Regions from separate parts of the Rothia nasimurium genome, predicted to be linked through region 1. Evidence: riboswitches for the same ligand, from Rfam matches in the RefSeq annotation. Region 1 holds a riboswitch; the other holds the start of a gene.

Region 1 (8,248 bases):
AGCGTCGCTGCGAGTCTGGGCCACCTCTTACTGAGTCTCAGGTTCCTTACCCGTGCCGTCTGCCAGCTCTTCAAGGCGTTTTTGGCGGCGGGCACGCAGGGACTTAGGACGCTTGACCACGGCCCGGAAGGGCACAGCAAGTTCTGCGGGGACAGCATCAGCTGATTCGGGCTCTGCAAGAGCAGACTCTTCGGCTTCAGTAGCGGTTACAGTTTCAGGTTCTTCTGCCCTAGGTGCGATATCTTCAGCTTCATTCTCAGGCGCTACTTCGTCAGTTTCAGTAGCAGCTTCATCGCTATCGGCGGGCTCATCGCTATCGGCGGGCTCATCGCTCTGGGCAGGCTGGATCTGCTCGCGGTCGGCCAGAATACGGGCTAGCGCCAGCGTAGCGGCGCCCTTCTCGCTGGAGGCCGCAACCGACCCACCCTCAGCGGGAGTCTTTTCCCCGGCGTCCTGAGAATCCGCCTCTTCCTGCTCTTGGCTGGCCTGCTCGGTATCGGGCCCGGCAGCGTCCGGCTGGTCAGCCCCTGCCTTTTCTGCCTTGCGCTGGGCGCGGGCCGCTGCCTTCTGGGCTTTGGCCTCGGCGCGGGCGGCACGCTTCTGTTCGCGGGTGGGCTTAGCCTGGGCAAAGCGCTCCAGTTCACCGGAGGTGTCGCGCACCAGAAGGTGGGCCAGGCCCAGCCCCAGCATGGTGCCAACAGCCAGCAGCACGGCAGAGAAAGCCCCAAAGATGAGGGGGTGCGGGCCGATAGCAGTGAAGCGACCCAGCCCCAACGACCCGTTAGCAGCCCAGCCCAGCAGGGTGGTCAGCAGGAAGGTCGGCAGCAGAGTCAGGAGAGCAAGCCCCAGAGTCGAGAGGGGCCAGGACAGCCAGCGGAAGCGAATCTTGAGGGAAAGCCACTCGTCAAAGTGGTTTTCCCCTTCGCGGAAGAACCACCAGCCACCCAGGGCACCGGCGACCAGGGGAACAGCTAGGGCCAGGTATCCCCAGGGTTCGGACGCGTGCGGCAGCGCCCCCAGCACCGGCAGGGAGGGCATGACCCCCACGTTGGTGCCGGTCAGATCAACGGAGGTTCCGGTGCCCAGGGCAAAGCCTGCGCCGGAGCTCCACGCCATGGAGTAGACCACCAGGTTCACGAGCAGACCCAGCTGCAGCAGGGTTAGGGCTAGGCCGCCGACGGCACCAGCGTGCAGGGTCTGATAAAGGGAGACGACGTCGTCCCAGTGCCAGAAAAGGGTGACGGCAAGTAGTAGGGCACCACCGGCGACAAAGGCCAGCACGCTCACCAGGGATGCCCTCAGCAGGGCCCAGACATAGGAGCCTGCCCAGCGGGAATACTGGCTGAACTTCTTGACCCAGTCGGCCGCGTTCACACCGATCATGGCGGCCAGTGAGCGCGATTCGGCATACCCACCCAGGAGGATACCCAGGGCCGCTACCCAGAGGGGTACCAGGGCCGCGAGAGCGGGTGAGGTGGAGAAGAAGTCGTTAGTGGACAGCAGGCTCACCCCGGCGCCCACTACGGCGTAGGCGAGAAGACCACCGGCCAGGGGCTGCCAGAACTGGCCCTCGTAGCTGGCGCGGGCCAGGCGGCGGCCGGAGCGGTAGCAGAGGGCTAGGGGGATCAGAGTGAGGCCCAGGGGTACCAGGCTCATGGTTCCGGTCACCGCTGAGAAGACCCCCTGCTCGGGGATATTCATGTTCAGGGGCACGCCGTGAACCAGTAGCCACAGGTGCCCGGCCACAGAGACAGCACCGGCTAGGGTACCGCTGCTGTTGAAGCCGTTGGTGTACCAGACCGCCACCAGGAGCAGGACGACAGTGAGGTAGGAGGCCAGCGCCACGAGGGCAAGTTCAACTGAGCCCTGCAGCCACAGGGGCATAGGGAGGGAACGTTTGGGGTGAGCGGTGGTATTCATCGTCTTTCATCATGTCATGTTTCTCTGTTGTGTGCCTGATGGCGCCGGTAAACAGGGTAAGAGTGCGGTGAAGATAACCGGCCCAGCTCGCCCCGGCGGTAGAGTGGGAGCCATGAGCAGTGAAACTTCATATGTGATGATTACCGGCGCCTCAGCAGGTATCGGCGCCGAGTTCGCCCACCAGTATGCAGCAGCCGGGTACAACCTGATACTCACCGCCCGGCGGTCCGATGCTCTAGAAGACTTAGCAGGCCAGCTGCGCGACAGGTTCGCGGTGGACATTGAGGTAATCCCTGCCGACTTGCTGGTGGAGCAGGACGTCACCCGCCTAGTTGAGCGCCTACAGCAGGTTGAGTGCCCCGTTGAGATACTGGTCAACAATGCGGGTTTCGGGCTCGGCAAGAGCTTTGATGCAGCACCTGTAGAACGCCACCTTGACCAGGTCGACGTGCTGGCCAGGGTTCCGCTCCAGCTCATGCACACGGCGATTGTTGCCATGCTGCCGCGCGGCCGGGGCCGCATTATTAACGTTGCCTCAGTGGCAGCCTTTACCCCCGGCGGCACCTACTCGGCAGTTAAACGTTTCCTCGTGGTGGCCTCAGAATCGGCCCATCTACAGTATTCGCATCGGGGTATCCATGTGACGGCCCTATGCCCGGGCCTAACCCGCTCGGAGTTCCACGACGCCATGGGCCAGGGCGAGCCCAGCCTACCGAACTTTTTGTGGCTGAGCCCCCAACGGGTTGTTGCCGAAGGTATCGCTGCGGTGACGGCAGGGAAGCCGATCTGTGTGCCGTCCTTACCCTACAAGCTGGCGGTTACAGCCTCACGGGCACTACCCCGCCGGCTGGTGGCAGCTGCGATAGCGCGGACGCGAGACTACTAGATAAGGTTCCGCAGGCTCACAGCGAAGCTGCTGGCTCGGCGGCTGGCGTGAATCGCTCGTGAGCGTCAGCGAACCAGCGAGAGGGTCGGCAGCGAGCGTGAGCCTGTGGAACCTATGTTACGGGCTCTAGTCTTCCCAGGGATCCACCGCCGGGACGCCCCAGGACTTATAAATCTCGGCCTTGCTCGAAATAATCTCAAGCTGGTGGACGGTCGCGGTGGCAGCCATCAGGCCCTCAAGGGCTGCTGTGGCGAGGGGGGCGGGGCGCTGCCCACCCACCAGGTGGAGGTGCTTCTCGGCGTGGCGTCCGGCCCACTCCAGTGATACCTTCGCGTCGACTTCTAGTACGTGAGAGTCGAAGCGGTCCATGAGCTCAGCGAGCCAGCGTTCGGTTTCTGGGTAGGGGTAAAGCCCCTTGAGTTCACCGAGGCTGAGCACCGAGATGTACATGGTGCGGTAGGAGCGGCGGCGCAGGCAGTTCACTACCTGCGGGTGCGGGTTGGCCTTGCGGATCTCGGCAAGGACATCGGAATCGAGAAGCAGACCTACCTGGCTCATGCAGCTTTCAGAACACCGTACTCAGTTGCAGGGATACCGCTGGGGTTGGGGGCCAGCAGGAAGTTGAGGAATTCGCTGCGCTCGTTGGAGATGCGGGTGTAGTCCTGGATGCTCATTGCGGTGTAGCCGCCGCGGGCGGGTACAGAGGCAGCAGAGATGTTCTTCTGAACGGTGATGTGAGGACGGTGGGCGTGAGGTCGAGCGTTTGACATGCCGTCGTTGCGCGTAAAGTGCGCATTCCTTTCGAAACTTGCTCTTGCCTGCACCAAACAGCGCCGAAATGCGCGATGCAGACCGCTTCGTCATCCGAGCCACCCGTGAACATGGGGTTGGCGTTCAACCAAAGTCGGAGCTTGACAGTTGAATCTCTTGAAGCTGGTAAAAGCATAACTCGCTGTTGGCGCTTCTGTAAACACCGGTCTCAGAAATTTTTCTTACTGTGACGAACCTGCCCGTGGGCGCTGTGGGTAAGGCGGTGCGATACGCTAGAAGACTAGGTATTTGCTCTGTTGTGAAGGTGTGCCTGTGTCTACTTCTTTCCCTGAAATCCCGGTGACAGCCCCCGCCATTATTCGGCAGGTGGGCTCTGGTGCCTACACGCGGGGGCAGCGGTATATGCGGGAGGGTAATGTCATTCGTTACACCTATGACGAGCAGGCGCGGGTGCTGGAGGGGCAGGTGGCTGGCTCTGGTTCTGCTCCCTACACCGCGCGGGTGGCTTTCCCTGCGGAGGTCACCGCGGGCTCCTATGCTTTTTCGGCGACCTGTTCCTGCCCGGTGGCCCATAACTGCAAGCATGCGGTGGCGCTGATGCTGACCGCAATCGACCGTACGGCCAAGGCTAAGCGGGCTATGACGGCGTCCTCAAGTACCTGGAAGACCACAGCGAGCGCCGACGAGAAGGTGCAGGAGATCCTGGAGATGGCCGATACGGTGGGCCTGCAGCGGGCTGCAGATCTGCTGAGGGAACACCGGGGCGAGCAGGCGAGTGCCGGTACCGAGGAGCAGGCGGACGCCGGTGCTCGGGCTGGGCAGTCCCTACCGGCTTGGCGGCGGTCCCTGGCCCATTCTCTTGCTGCCCGCCCCAGCTACGATAGCCGCAATCACCGGGTGGCCGGTGCCCTTGATTTGCGCCTGGTGGTGCCCGGTAAGTACGGGTGGACCAAGAACATCGGGGCGCCCCGCGTATCGCTTGAAGCCCGGCCCCTGATGATGGGTGCCCGCGGCAAGTGGATTAAGGGCGGTTTGAGCTGGGAGAAGTTTTCGGGTTCTGCCGCCGGGTCGGCGGGAACCGGCCTGCTCCCCGAGCACGCGGCCTGGTTCAATGAGTTTTACGCGGTGATTCGGGGCTCCCAGTCCATCTATTCCTCCCACCGCGACTGGGCTTCTATCTCGAATGTGGATTCTTCCCTGCTCTGGCAGATGCTGGAATCTGCTAGCGAGGTGGGCCTGTCTATCCTCTTAGACGGCAAAGAAACCGGCCTGACTATCGCGAGCGCTCCCCAGGTTGAACTGGCCCTTGAACCGGTACCCGAGCGGGGGTCGTCCGCCGATGCCCTGCGCCTGACTCCCCTGCTCCGTTGGGGGGCCTACATCCTGCCCGCTAGTTTTACCCACAAGCTGGGCAATAACCGGCAGGGCTTTATCGCCCTGGGCGGGGCGGCCCAGGAGACCTATGTGAAGGCTGCGGCCGCTGCCCGCTGGGAGTCCACCCTGCCCTCGGCTCTGGCCCAGGCTGAGGACGTAGCGCCCACGGACCGCCCCTCCTGGCTCACCGCCGACTCCGAGCTGGTGCTCATTCCCCTAGCTGAGCCGCTGGATGCGGTTGCCGAATCCCTGATATCCGGTGAGCCGGTCACCGTTCCGGCTACCGATGTCCCCGCCTTCTTCGCCGACTACTACCCTGCCCTCACCCGGGCACTGCCCATCTCAACGAGCAGCGAAGATCTTGAGCTGCCTGCCGTCCGTATGCCCACCCTGGTGCTGAGCATTGCCTTTGACGAGCCGGGCCCGCCCTTCACCGCCCACACCGCCTGGCATTGGGAGTACCCGGTCAATCCCACCGGCGACGACAGCGACTTTCTCAGGCTCGATGCCCTGGGCTACCCCGGCGAAGACCGGGCCGATGTGCGCGATACCGCCCACGAGTACCGGGTGCTCAAAGAGGTCAAAAAGATTCGCCCCGGCGTGCCCTTCACCCGCCACTACACCGAGAACTGGGGCACCCGCACCCTGCTCGAAACCTATGTGCCCGACTACGAGCAGATTGAGGGTGTGCGGGTCGATATCAAGGGCCCAAAACCTGAGTTCCGTGAGCTTGACGAAGCCCCCGAAATCATCGTCACTGTGGACGACACCCGCCGCCGCGACTGGTTCGGGCTGGGTGTCGCTATCAAGGTCGGGGACTGGCATGTGGCCTTCTCAGAGGTCGTTGCTGCCCTGGCCAAGGGCCAAACCCACCTGCTCCTGGGCAATGGCCAATACTTTGCCCTTGACCGGCCCGAATTCATGAAATTACAAGAGCTGTTGCGCGAAGCCGCCCAGCTCACCGATAAAACCGGGCCGCTCGAAATCAACCGCCACCAGGTAGGCCTGTGGGAGGAACTCGAAGAGCTCGCCGCCGAAACCCAGACCGTAGCCGCCTGGGACGAGCAGGTTTCAGCCCTACTCAACCTCGATGACCACTCCCCCGCCGAGGTGCCCACCGGCCTACAGGCCACCCTGCGCCCCTACCAGGTGGAGGGCTACCAGTGGCTAGCCTTCCTCTGGGAGCACGGCTTAGGCGGCGTGCTGGCCGACGACATGGGCCTGGGCAAGACCCTGCAAACCATCGCCCTCTTCCTGCACGCCCAGGAGAAGAGGCAGGACGCCGCCGGGCAGCTGGGTGGGGCGGAAGCCGGGGCGGACGCGTCCGCCCCCTTCCTGGTGGTCGCCCCCACCTCGGTGGTGCCCAACTGGGTGCGGGAAATCAAACGATTTGCCCCCTCCTTACGGGTGGTCGGCGTTGAAGAGTCGGTACGGAAATCTAAGCGGCGCCTGGCCGATACCGTCGCCTCGGCCGACGTGGTGGTAACCAGCTACGCCCTCTTCCGCATCGACGAAGAACACTACTTTGACCTGGGCAGCCAGCAGCCCTTCGAGGGGCTGGTGCTCGATGAAGCCCAGTTCGTCAAAAACGCTAAGACCAAGGCCCACCAGGCCGCCCGCGACCTGCCCGCCCGCGTCAAGATTGCGGTGACCGGCACCCCCATGGAGAACAACCTCATGGAACTGTGGTCCATGTTCTCCATCGCCGCCCCCGGCCTCTTCCCCTCCGCCCGCGCTTTCAAGGACGTCTACGCCACCCCCATCGAATCCGGTGAAGAAACCAAGGCCCTGGGCAGACTGCGCCGCCGCATCCGTCCGCTCATGAAGCGCCGCACCAAAGAACTGGTGGCCGCCGACCTACCCGAGAAGACCGATATGCGTATCGATGTGCCCCTGGCCCCGGCCCACCGCCGGGCCTACGACACCCACCTGCAGCGCGAGCGCCAGAAGATCCTGGGCCTACTGGAAGACATCGACAAGAACCGCTTCACCATCTTCCAGTCCCTCACAACCCTGCGCCGCCTGGCGCTGGATGCCACCCTGATTGACGCCGAGCGTTACGCCGGGGTGGAGTCGTCCAAGCTGGACTACCTGGAGCAGAACCTGCCCGAAATTATCCACGACGGCCACCGGGCCCTGATTTTCAGCCAGTTCACCGGCTACCTCAAAAAGGTCGCGGGCAGGCTCTCTGACATGGGCATCCCCTTCCTCTACCTGGACGGCTCCACCCGCAACCGCGGGGAGCTACTCGAAGAGTTCGAGTCGGGCACCGTCCCCGTCTTCCTGATCTCCCTCAAGGCAGGCGGCTTCGGTCTGAACCTGACCAGCGCCGACTACTGCTTCATCATGGACCCCTGGTGGAACCCGGCTGCCGAACAGCAGGCCGTTGACCGTGTGCACCGCATCGGGCAGACCAAGAACGTCATGGTCTACCGACTGGTCTCAGCGGGCACTATCGAAGAGAAGGTCATGGAACTCAAAGAATCCAAGGCGGCCCTCTTCGACGCGGTGGTCGATGAGGGGGCCTTCTTTGCCTCCCAGCTCACCGCCGCCCAGATACGCGACCTGCTGGCTGCCCCAGAACCGGACGCCGGTCAGGGTGCCGCCTCAGAGAAGACAGGAGATTAACCGTGGGCAAAATTCTCATGGACTTCACCCCGCTCACCTACTCCCCCGACTTCAGACGCATCTGGCTCGGCGGGCTCTTCTCAACCATCGGCTTTGCCATCACCAGCGTGGCAATCGCCCTCGAAATTTACGCGCTCACAGGCTCCGCCGGAGCCGTGGGCCTGGTGGGTCTAGTATCGGTGGTGCCCCTGGTCATCGGCGGACTCTACGGTGGTGTGATCGCCGACCGCTACGACCGGCGCAAGGTCGCCCTCACAGCAACCCTCGGCATGTGGGGCGTCACCGTACTCATCGCTCTACACGCCTGGCTCAACATCCACAGTGTGGCGGTACTCTACGCCCTCATCGCCGCAGAATCCCTGCTCCAGCCCATCAACCAGTCAGCCCGCGGGGCCATTATCCCCCGCCTCATCAAACCCCGCCTACTCCCGGCAGCCAACACCCTCATGATGTCGGTAGGCACCCTGGGCATGAGCGCCGGGCCCCTCATCGGCGGCCTGCTCGTAGCCTCCGTCGGCTACCAACTCACCTACTCCATCAACGTTTTCGCGATGACCGTTGGCATCTGGGCCCTTTACCGGCTCCCAGCCATGCTCCCGGAGCAGAGCGGGGCGGCGCGTCCGTCCGTCCTGACCTCAATCCGCGAGGGGCTGGGGTTCGTCCGCCGCA
Region 2 (8,248 bases), on a different contig from region 1:
GTCCTGCTAAATCAAGGGCAGCGGCAACCACCTTCGAAGGGGCAGGGAGCTGCACCGCGCTAAAGACTCCGGCGGTGCTCAGGTACTGCCAGAGCGCCAGCAGAACCAGGGGAAGCAGGGCGCCGAGCCAGGGTGCCCAGCGGCGGGTGAGCAGGGGGCGGCGGGGTACCTTCGCGGACGCCGGTGTTTCGGTGCGCGCCAGACGGCGGCGGGTTGCCGGTTGGGTGGTGAGATCAGAGGTAACTGACATGACTACTCAGCCACCAGGGTTGAGATGCGGGCGGGGTCTGCCTTCTGGGCAAAGGTTTCGTTGACGATGCTGCCCAGGGCAGTGTCTACTTCGTCTTGTGAGGCAACGTCGCCGGATTCAACCAGGTAGGGGCCGACCTTCTCCAGCACGGCGAGCTGCTTGTCGCCGGGTACGTTATCGATATCGAGGTAGGTGCGGTCCCAGACGACCTGGGCGGTTTCAAGCTCAATTCCGGAGCCATCCGCCAGGATCTGCACGGCCTCTTCTTCGTTGGCGAGTGCCCAGTCGCGGGCGTATTCGTAGACGTCAACGATGGTCTGGGCGGCTTCGGGGTCGCTCTCGATGAAGTCCTCGGTGGCGTTCAAGAAGCCGTAGGTGTTGAAGTCGACGTTGCGGTAGAAGAGGGTGTTGCCGTCCTCAATTTCGGCGCTGGCCATGATGGGGTCAAGGCCGCTCCAGGCGTCTACGGTGCCCTGGTTGAGGGCGGTGCGGCCGTCGGCGTGCTGCAGCTGCTCGATGGTGACCTCATCGGGTGACACACCTGCTTCTTCAAGAGCTTGGAGCAGGAAGAAGTAGGGGTCGGTGCCCTTGGTGACGGCTACCTTTTTACCGGCCAGGTCTTTCACCGATGAGATACCGGTATCGGTGCGGGTCACCAGAGCTGACCACTCGGGCTGGGAGTAGAGGTCAATCACCTGAATGGGGGAGCCGTTGGAGCGAGCCAGCAGGGCAGCTGAGCCCGCGGTGGAACCCACGTCAATCGCACCGGAGCGCAGGGCCTCATTAGCCTTGTTTGAACCGGCTGACTGTACCCACTCGACGTCCTTACCCTGCTCTTGTAGGGCGGTCTCAAGCCAGCCCTTTTCCTTGATAATCAGGGAGAGCGGGTTATAGGTGGCGTAGTCGATGGTGACGGTGGTATCGCCCGCAGCGGCAGAAGTATCGGCGGTAGAAGCGTTTTCCCCTGCCAGGCACCCGGTCAGTAGTAGGGTGCCGGTTGCGAGCAGGGCAGAAGTGGTGGTGAGACGAGAAATGAGTGACATGTGTGTTCCTAGTGTTCTTCAACGCCGAGTTCGGCCAAAAGTTCTTTACGCAGGGACGATAGCGCCGGGTTGCCGCGGTCGCGCGGGCGGTGATCGGGCACCTCAACGATGCGGGCAATCGTCGCGGGTGCGGCGGGGTCCGGCTTACCCAGCACAATCACCCGGTCTGAGAGGTAGAGGGCTTCTTCCACATCGTGGGTGACCAGCAGGACGGTGGCCGGGTCGTGGGCATGAATATCGAGCAGCAGATCCTGCATGTTGATGCGGGTGAGGGCATCAAGGGCGCCGAAGGGCTCATCGAGCAGAAGGACGCCGGGGTTCCGCGCCAGCGCCCGGGCCAGGGAGGCGCGCTGAGCCATGCCACCGGAAATCTCACGGGGGCGGTGCTGGGCGTAGTCTGCCAGCCCCACGACGTCCAGAAGGCGGGCAACCTGCTCGCGGGCAACGTCCTTGGGGGTACCCTTGGGCAGACCCAGCGCCACGTTCTTCTCAACGGTGCGCCAGGGCAGCAGACGCGGCTCCTGGAAACCAATAGCCACACGGGAATCGAGACCCCGTACCGGGCTGCCGTCAATCGTGACGGTACCGGCGGTCGCTGTCCCCAGGCCTGCAGCAGCCCGTAAGAGGGTCGACTTGCCGCAGCCCGAGGAACCAATAATCGAAATAATCTCACCGGGGTAGGCGGTAAACGACACGTTTTCAAGGACGGTGCGGGTCTCCCCGCGCTCGCCGATAAAGGTCTTGCCAACGGCATTGAAGTCGATTTCGCAGGCGGTGAGGGTGGTGGGGGTGCGTTCTAGCGTGGGTGCGCTCATGCTTTCTCCATCGTCTCTTGGCGTTAGCACCGACCCCTGGTGTAGAGAGGTTGCTGCGACGTCGTTGAGCCAAGTCTCTCGGTCGCTCTGGATGGTTAACGCTTTCAACGCTAGGGGCGTTTGTTGGAACCGGGCAAGAGTATGACGCGGTATTTCGGCCGGTTACGAGTGTGACGCTGTGGGTAAAACTGACCGAAACTCGCCGGCGTCCGTAACAGAGCTCAACACGCGCCACAATGTGAAACGTAGCCTCAGATGCTTGCACCTGGGCGTGCTGGGCGGGCTACACTAAATCTCAAGATCAAGAGTCCCAACGTCAAGCTCTGGCTAGTTGGGCGGCAACCCTCTCCCGTAGCGGGGTGCCCCAGATGAGGATCAGGCAGTAATGCAAGTACGGCGCACCCAGGCGCCACCTTCGCGAAGGCTCGGTGCCTTTTACTTTGGGTAAGGACGCCGGTGGCAGCACGGGCGCGGAGGGCCAAGCACCACCTGTGAAAGGGCCCGGTTCATGACCGAGAAGAAGCGCATCGTCGTCAACGCCTTCGATATGACTACCACCAGCCACCAGAGCTTTGGCCTGTGGCGTCACCCCCGTAACCGGGCGGATGAGTACAACACTATTAAGTACTGGACCGACCTGGCTAAGGTCTGCGAGAAGGGTCTGTTCGATGCTGTCTTTATCGCTGACGTGGTGGGTGTCTACGATGTCTACAAGGATTCAGTAGCTCCCGTGCTGAAGGATGGCGCCCAGGTTCCTGTGGGTGACCCCTTCCTGCAGATTTCTGCTATGGCCGCTGTCACCGAGCACCTGGGCTTTGGCGTGACCGCCGCTGTGACCTACAACCAGCCCTACACTCTGGCCCGCTCTTACTCCACCCTGGATCACCTGACCGGTGGTCGCGTGGGCTTCAATGTGGTGACCTCCTACCTTCAGTCTGCTGCTGAGAACCAGGGTCTGCCCGGTCAGATTGAGCACGATGAGCGGTACGAGATTGCCGAAGAGTTCCTCGACGTCTGCTACAAGCTGTGGGAAGGTTCGTGGGAGGACGGCTCTGTGCCCCGCGACCGTGAAAACGGCATCTTTGCTGACCCTTCTAAGGTGCACCCCATCCTGCATAAGGGCAAGTACTTCCAGGTTCCCGGTATCGCCCTGACTGAGCCTTCACCCCAGCGCACCCCCGTGATTTTCCAGGCCGGTGCTTCGTCTCGCGGCCAGGCTTTCTCGGGCCAGCACGCCGAGGCTATCTTCATCACCGCCCTGCGCCCCCACCTGACCAAGGTACTGACCGAGCGTATCCGTTCTGAGGCTGAAAAGGCCGGTCGCAAGCGCGATGACGTCAAGATCCTGGCCATGCTCTCAGTTGTTGTGGACGAGACCGACGAGAAGGCTCAGGCCAAGTACGCTGAGTACCTCAAGTACCAGAACGTTGAGGCGTCCCAGGGCATCATCGGCGGCTGGAGCGGTCTTGACCTGGACCAGTTCGATGAGGACGAGGCCCTCAAGTACGTTGAGACCGAGTCGATTCAGTCCTTCCTGACCCCCTTCACCCTGCAGGATAAGGAGAAGGAGTGGACCCGCAAGGACATCGCCGAGCACTGCGCCACCGGCGGCATGGGTGCGGTTTTGGTGGGTTCCCCCCAGACTGTTGCCGATGAGCTGGAGAAGTGGATTGACGAGGGCGGCCTGGACGGCATCAACCTGGCTTACCACGTTTCCCCTGGCTCCTTTGAGGACTTCGTTGAGTTCGTTGTTCCCGAGCTGCAGAAGCGCGGCCGCTACCGCACCGCCTATGAGGGTTCCACCCTGCGCGAGAGCCTCTTCGGTGAGGGTAACAAGTACGTGGACGAGCGTCACCCGGCTGCCAAGTACCGCGGTGCCTACGCGGGTAAGCCCTCCGCTGCCGACACCCCGGCCCGTGACTTCCTCAAGCTGGCGATTGAGAACGCTGAGAAGGCTGAGGACGCAGGCCACTAGGTCTTAGGGCTGTAAGGACGCTGCCCCGCACCTTCCTGCCAACGGGCAGGGGAGTGCAGGGCGGCGTCCTTACATGGGGGCATTCTGGCTATTCTTTTCTGAGAAGTTCGAAGCTCGGCAAGATATCTTTATCTACTTATTCGCATCGTCGATGGAACGGTTAAAGGTATCAAGGAAGCTATCCGCATCGATTTTCCAAGCTCCCTCCTCATAGGTGAAGCTAGTACCGTCAAACAACGCTACGAGAGCACCTTCAGCAGCAGCCGTGACGCTTTCAGGAACCGACGTGCTTGTGGATGCCTCTGTTTCAGTTAGAAAAGAATCTGTGCTGGTCGTTGCGGTCCGTTCACCAAATTCAACTTTATTGAGGTCAACCGTGATGGATTCAATGATTGCAGTGTCCAGGCCAGAGAACATTGACCCAACAAAAGTATTCATAAGACTGAGAGCAACATCTTCTCCCTCAGTCAGACCAGATCGTTCGAAGAGGTCATAGGTAGGGTCAATTCCGCGACTGTACTCTAGTAACTTCTGGCGATCATCGGCGCTCAACGTATCGATAGCTTTACCGAGGTCTTTGAGATTTTCAGCGTCTTCGCCGCCCTCAGCTTTGTCGATGATGGCTTGAATATCATCTGGCATATTATGCAAAGAGCCAGCTTCTCTTGCCTTCATGAAGTAGTTCTTGATAGCAGGTTCCAGCTGGCGCTTCTGTTCTTCAGTGAGGTTAATGGCAGCCCCTACTGATTCCACAGAAGACGACGTTGAGTCAGAGGCCTCCTGCGCGGCTCCGCAACCCGCAAAGGCCATTGAACCTATCAAAAAAGCAGAAGCCAGAGTGGTTTTCGAGTAGTAGGGTGTCATGGGCATCTCTCCTTACTCGTTCATTTGTGCGTTTAATAAGTATACCTAGCTTCTGGATAAATGTAACCCGTACTACATTTTTAGTAGATAAATATTAAGGCAAGGACGCCGCCCCGCACCTTCCTGCCAACGGGCAGGGGAGTGCGGGGCGGCGTCCTTATCTTCTTTATGCCGTGCCGACGGTTAGAGCAGGGCGCTCCACAGGCGGCAGAGGTTCTCGGCAACCTTCTGGTGGTTGGGGCGGTTGACCCACTCGTCGTAGCGCAGGCGCTTGCAGCGGGAGATGTAGTCCCGGGCTACGCCTTCGAGTTCCTGCACCATAGCCTTGCCCACGATAAAAGTGGAGACCTCAAAGTTGAGGGCGAAGGAGCGGGGGTCCATGTTGGAGGAGCCGATGAAGGTGATTTCGTCGTCCACAATCATGAACTTGGAGTGCAGAACGGTGGGGCCGGGGTACTGCTGAATGTTCACACCCGAGCGGAGCAGCTGCTCGTAGTAGGAGCGCTGCCCCATAATCGGCAGGAACTGGTCGCCCTTCTCGCAGACGATCAGGGTCACGTCGATACCCGAGAGTGCCATGTTGGTCAGAGCCTGCAGCAGGGTCTCTTCGGGCACGAAGTAGGGGGAGCAGATGATGATGCGTTCTTCTGCGTTGTAAATCAGGTGGTTGATCAGGCGCAGGTTGTTTTCGGTTTCGAAACCGGGGCCAGAAGGCACGATTTGGGCGAGCGGACGCTGGCCCTCCTGCCCTGCCTCGTCATGGGCTTCGATGTCGGCGTCGATTTCATCGAGCAGAAGCTCCTTGGTCTCGGCGTACCAGTCGGAGACAAAGACCGCGTTGAGCTCGTGTACTACGGGGCCGGTGCAGAAGAAGGAGAGGTCCTTCCACTCCAGGCCCTTCTTGATGTTGCCCTTGAGATTGTAGGTGTGGTCGATGGCGTTCTGAGAACCTGAGAAGGCTATTTCCCCGTCAATCACTACGATCTTGCGGTGGTTGCGCAGGTCAGGGCGCTGCCACTGGCCCTTCCAGGGTTTGAGGGGGAGCATCAGTCGCCAGGGTACACCGGCATCGTTGAGCTTGCGCTGAAGTTCCCGCCAGCGGGGGTATTTGCGGGAGCCGATATGGTCAATCAGCACATGCACAGCCACCCCGCGCTGGTGGGCGCGCACCAGGGCGTCCCAGAGGGGCTCGGTGGTGCTATCGAGGGCGGTGATGTAGAACTCGAAGTGAACGTACTTCTTAGCCTGGTCGATCTTTTTGGCGATTTCCTGCAGGGCTGCGTTGTTGTCGTGGCGCAGCTCGAAGTCGTTGCCGCCAATCAGGGGCAGAGCGCCGAGCTTGTAGTTGAGGTTAGCTGCCACCCGCGCAGGCTCAGAGAGCTCCGGGTCGCCCAGCACGGCGTCGTCCCCCTCGATGGAGTCTTTAATAATCTGGTTCATGCTGCGCTGGCGGCTGCGGCGGTGCCGGGGCACCAGGTTTGAACCAAAAATTAAGAAAGCAAACAGGCCCACGAAGGGAATAAAGAAAATCGCCATCAGCCAGCCCAGCGCAACCACGGGTTTGCGGTTGTAGGGCAGCCAGAAAATGACGGTGATGCGGATCAAGATATCGATAACGACCAGGGTTACCGAGAGCCAGTCCGGCAGGTTAGGGATGTTGAGAAAAGGCAGGCTGAAGTTCACATTTTTCAGTCTAGCGGGGTCTTGCCCCGGGCGAACGGGTCTTCTCACATAAACAGATGATTTAGGGGGTGGCCTTCTTCTACCTTGTAGGGGAACTTCCACTAGGCCCCGCGACCTGCACTTCTGCAATAGACTGGTGGTGTGAAGAAACCCGAGAAGTCCGTGCGCCAGCAGCGCCGGGAGCGAACCCACACCGCGATTCACGAGGCCGCACTCAAGCTTGTGCTTGAGAAGGGCCTCAAAGCCACCACTACCGACGAAATCGCTGAAGCTGCCGGGGTCAGCCCCCGCACCCTCTTCAACTATTTCGCCAGTAAAGAGGACGCTGTGCTCGGCCTGCGCGCCCCCGTCATTACCGATGACATTCTGCAGCGCGATGCTGCCCGCCAGGACCTCTATATTTTTGAGCGCGTCGCCCACCTGATGCTCGACATCATGGTCGCATCGGTCGACAGCCCCACCTACCCGCAGGTGCGCCCCCTGGTGCAGGAATACCCGGAGCTGCGCTACCGCCTGAAAACCCACCATATCGAGTGTGAAAAGACCCTGGCTGACCTGCTGCGCACCGTCAACTGGGTGGAGTTCAGCGCGAGCGGACGCCGCGGCCCCTGGCCCTACCTGCCTGAAAGTGAAGCCGGAGAAGGGGCCTCAGAACCCCGCCTGCGTGCAGCCCTTTGTATCACTTCGGCCCTGCTCCGCTATATGGACTACACTCGCGGTGTGCCCGAGAGCACTGAACGTGATGAGATAATCCGCGAGGCCGTGCAGACCTTCCGCCACCTGCTGCGCGAGGACTAGCCGCGGCCCGTCCGTCATGCTGCGTCACGGGTAGAAACAGCAGTGCCCTGCGGGGGTAAAGTGGCTAGTGGGTGCCCCCGCGCCTAACACTTGGAACAAAGGAGTACACCATGAAGATTCTTCTGCCCACATCAATCACCCTTGACCAGAGCGCCCTGGGCGCTGAAGCCAGCGACGAGCTGGTCAGCTACGACCCCACCGTCAATATCGCCCCCGAACACCACGACGCCGACGTACTGGTGGCATGGGGGAACACCAATGACCAGCTTAAGGACGCCGCCGCCCACCTTCAGCAGGTAGAGCTGGTCCAGGCGCTGCTGGCAGGCCCCGACCAGGCCCGCGCCGCGGGCTTCCGCCCCGAGGCCGTCATCGCCTCCGGCAGCGGCCTGCACTCAAAGACCGTTGCCGAACACACTCTAGCCCTGGCCCTGAACTTTGTACGCTTCCTGCCCACCCTGGCCGAGCACCAGGCACAGAAGAACTGGGCCACCGAACTCGGCGGCCCCCAGGAACTCCACCCCGCCGACCAGGTCACCACCCTGCTCGGCGCCAAAGTCACCATTTGGGGCTTTGGCTCTATCGGCCAGGCAACCGCCCGCCTCTTCGACGCCTTCGGCGCCGAGGTCACCGGTATCGCCCGCTCAGCAGGTGAGCGCGCGGGCTTCCCCGTGGTCGCCACCGACGACATCGACTCGGTCCTAGAAACCACCGACATCCTGGTCATGATCCTGCCTAACTCCGAGGAAACCAAGAACTCCCTCGACGCCGCTCGCCTGGCCAAACTGCCCCAGCGCGCCTACGTCATCAACGTGGGCCGAGG

The links. A riboswitch is a leader RNA that binds a small molecule or an ion and turns the genes downstream of it on or off. The one in region 1 is predicted to bind S-adenosylmethionine.
Region 2: linked by a shared signal. The riboswitch ahead of ACFP6B_RS00495 (ABC transporter ATP-binding protein) and the one ahead of ACFP6B_RS01645 (nuclease PIN) in region 1 are both predicted to bind S-adenosylmethionine.

What each region holds. Positions count from the first base shown of each region.
Region 1 covers NZ_JBHSTW010000003.1:67,270-75,517, reverse strand. The annotation lists gene ACFP6B_RS01660 (cell division protein PerM) at 28-1,920, opposite strand; gene ACFP6B_RS01655 (SDR family NAD(P)-dependent oxidoreductase) at 2,033-2,806, shown strand; gene ACFP6B_RS01650 (PIN domain-containing protein) at 2,933-3,364, opposite strand; gene ACFP6B_RS01645 (nuclease PIN) at 3,361-3,576, opposite strand; SAM riboswitch class IV at 3,612-3,739, opposite strand; gene ACFP6B_RS01640 (DEAD/DEAH box helicase) at 3,890-7,579, shown strand; gene ACFP6B_RS01635 (MFS transporter) at 7,582-8,248, shown strand, end outside.
Region 2 covers NZ_JBHSTW010000001.1:104,806-113,053, reverse strand. The annotation lists gene ACFP6B_RS00505 (ABC transporter permease) at 1-250, opposite strand, end outside; gene ACFP6B_RS00500 (aliphatic sulfonate ABC transporter substrate-binding protein) at 253-1,293, opposite strand; gene ACFP6B_RS00495 (ABC transporter ATP-binding protein) at 1,302-2,108, opposite strand; SAM riboswitch class I at 2,113-2,206, opposite strand; SAM riboswitch class IV at 2,408-2,508, shown strand; gene ACFP6B_RS00490 (LLM class flavin-dependent oxidoreductase) at 2,617-4,083, shown strand; gene ACFP6B_RS00485 (hypothetical protein) at 4,216-4,947, opposite strand; gene cls (cardiolipin synthase) at 5,131-6,630, opposite strand; gene ACFP6B_RS00475 (TetR/AcrR family transcriptional regulator) at 6,772-7,428, shown strand; gene ACFP6B_RS00470 (NAD(P)-dependent oxidoreductase) at 7,539-8,248, shown strand, end outside.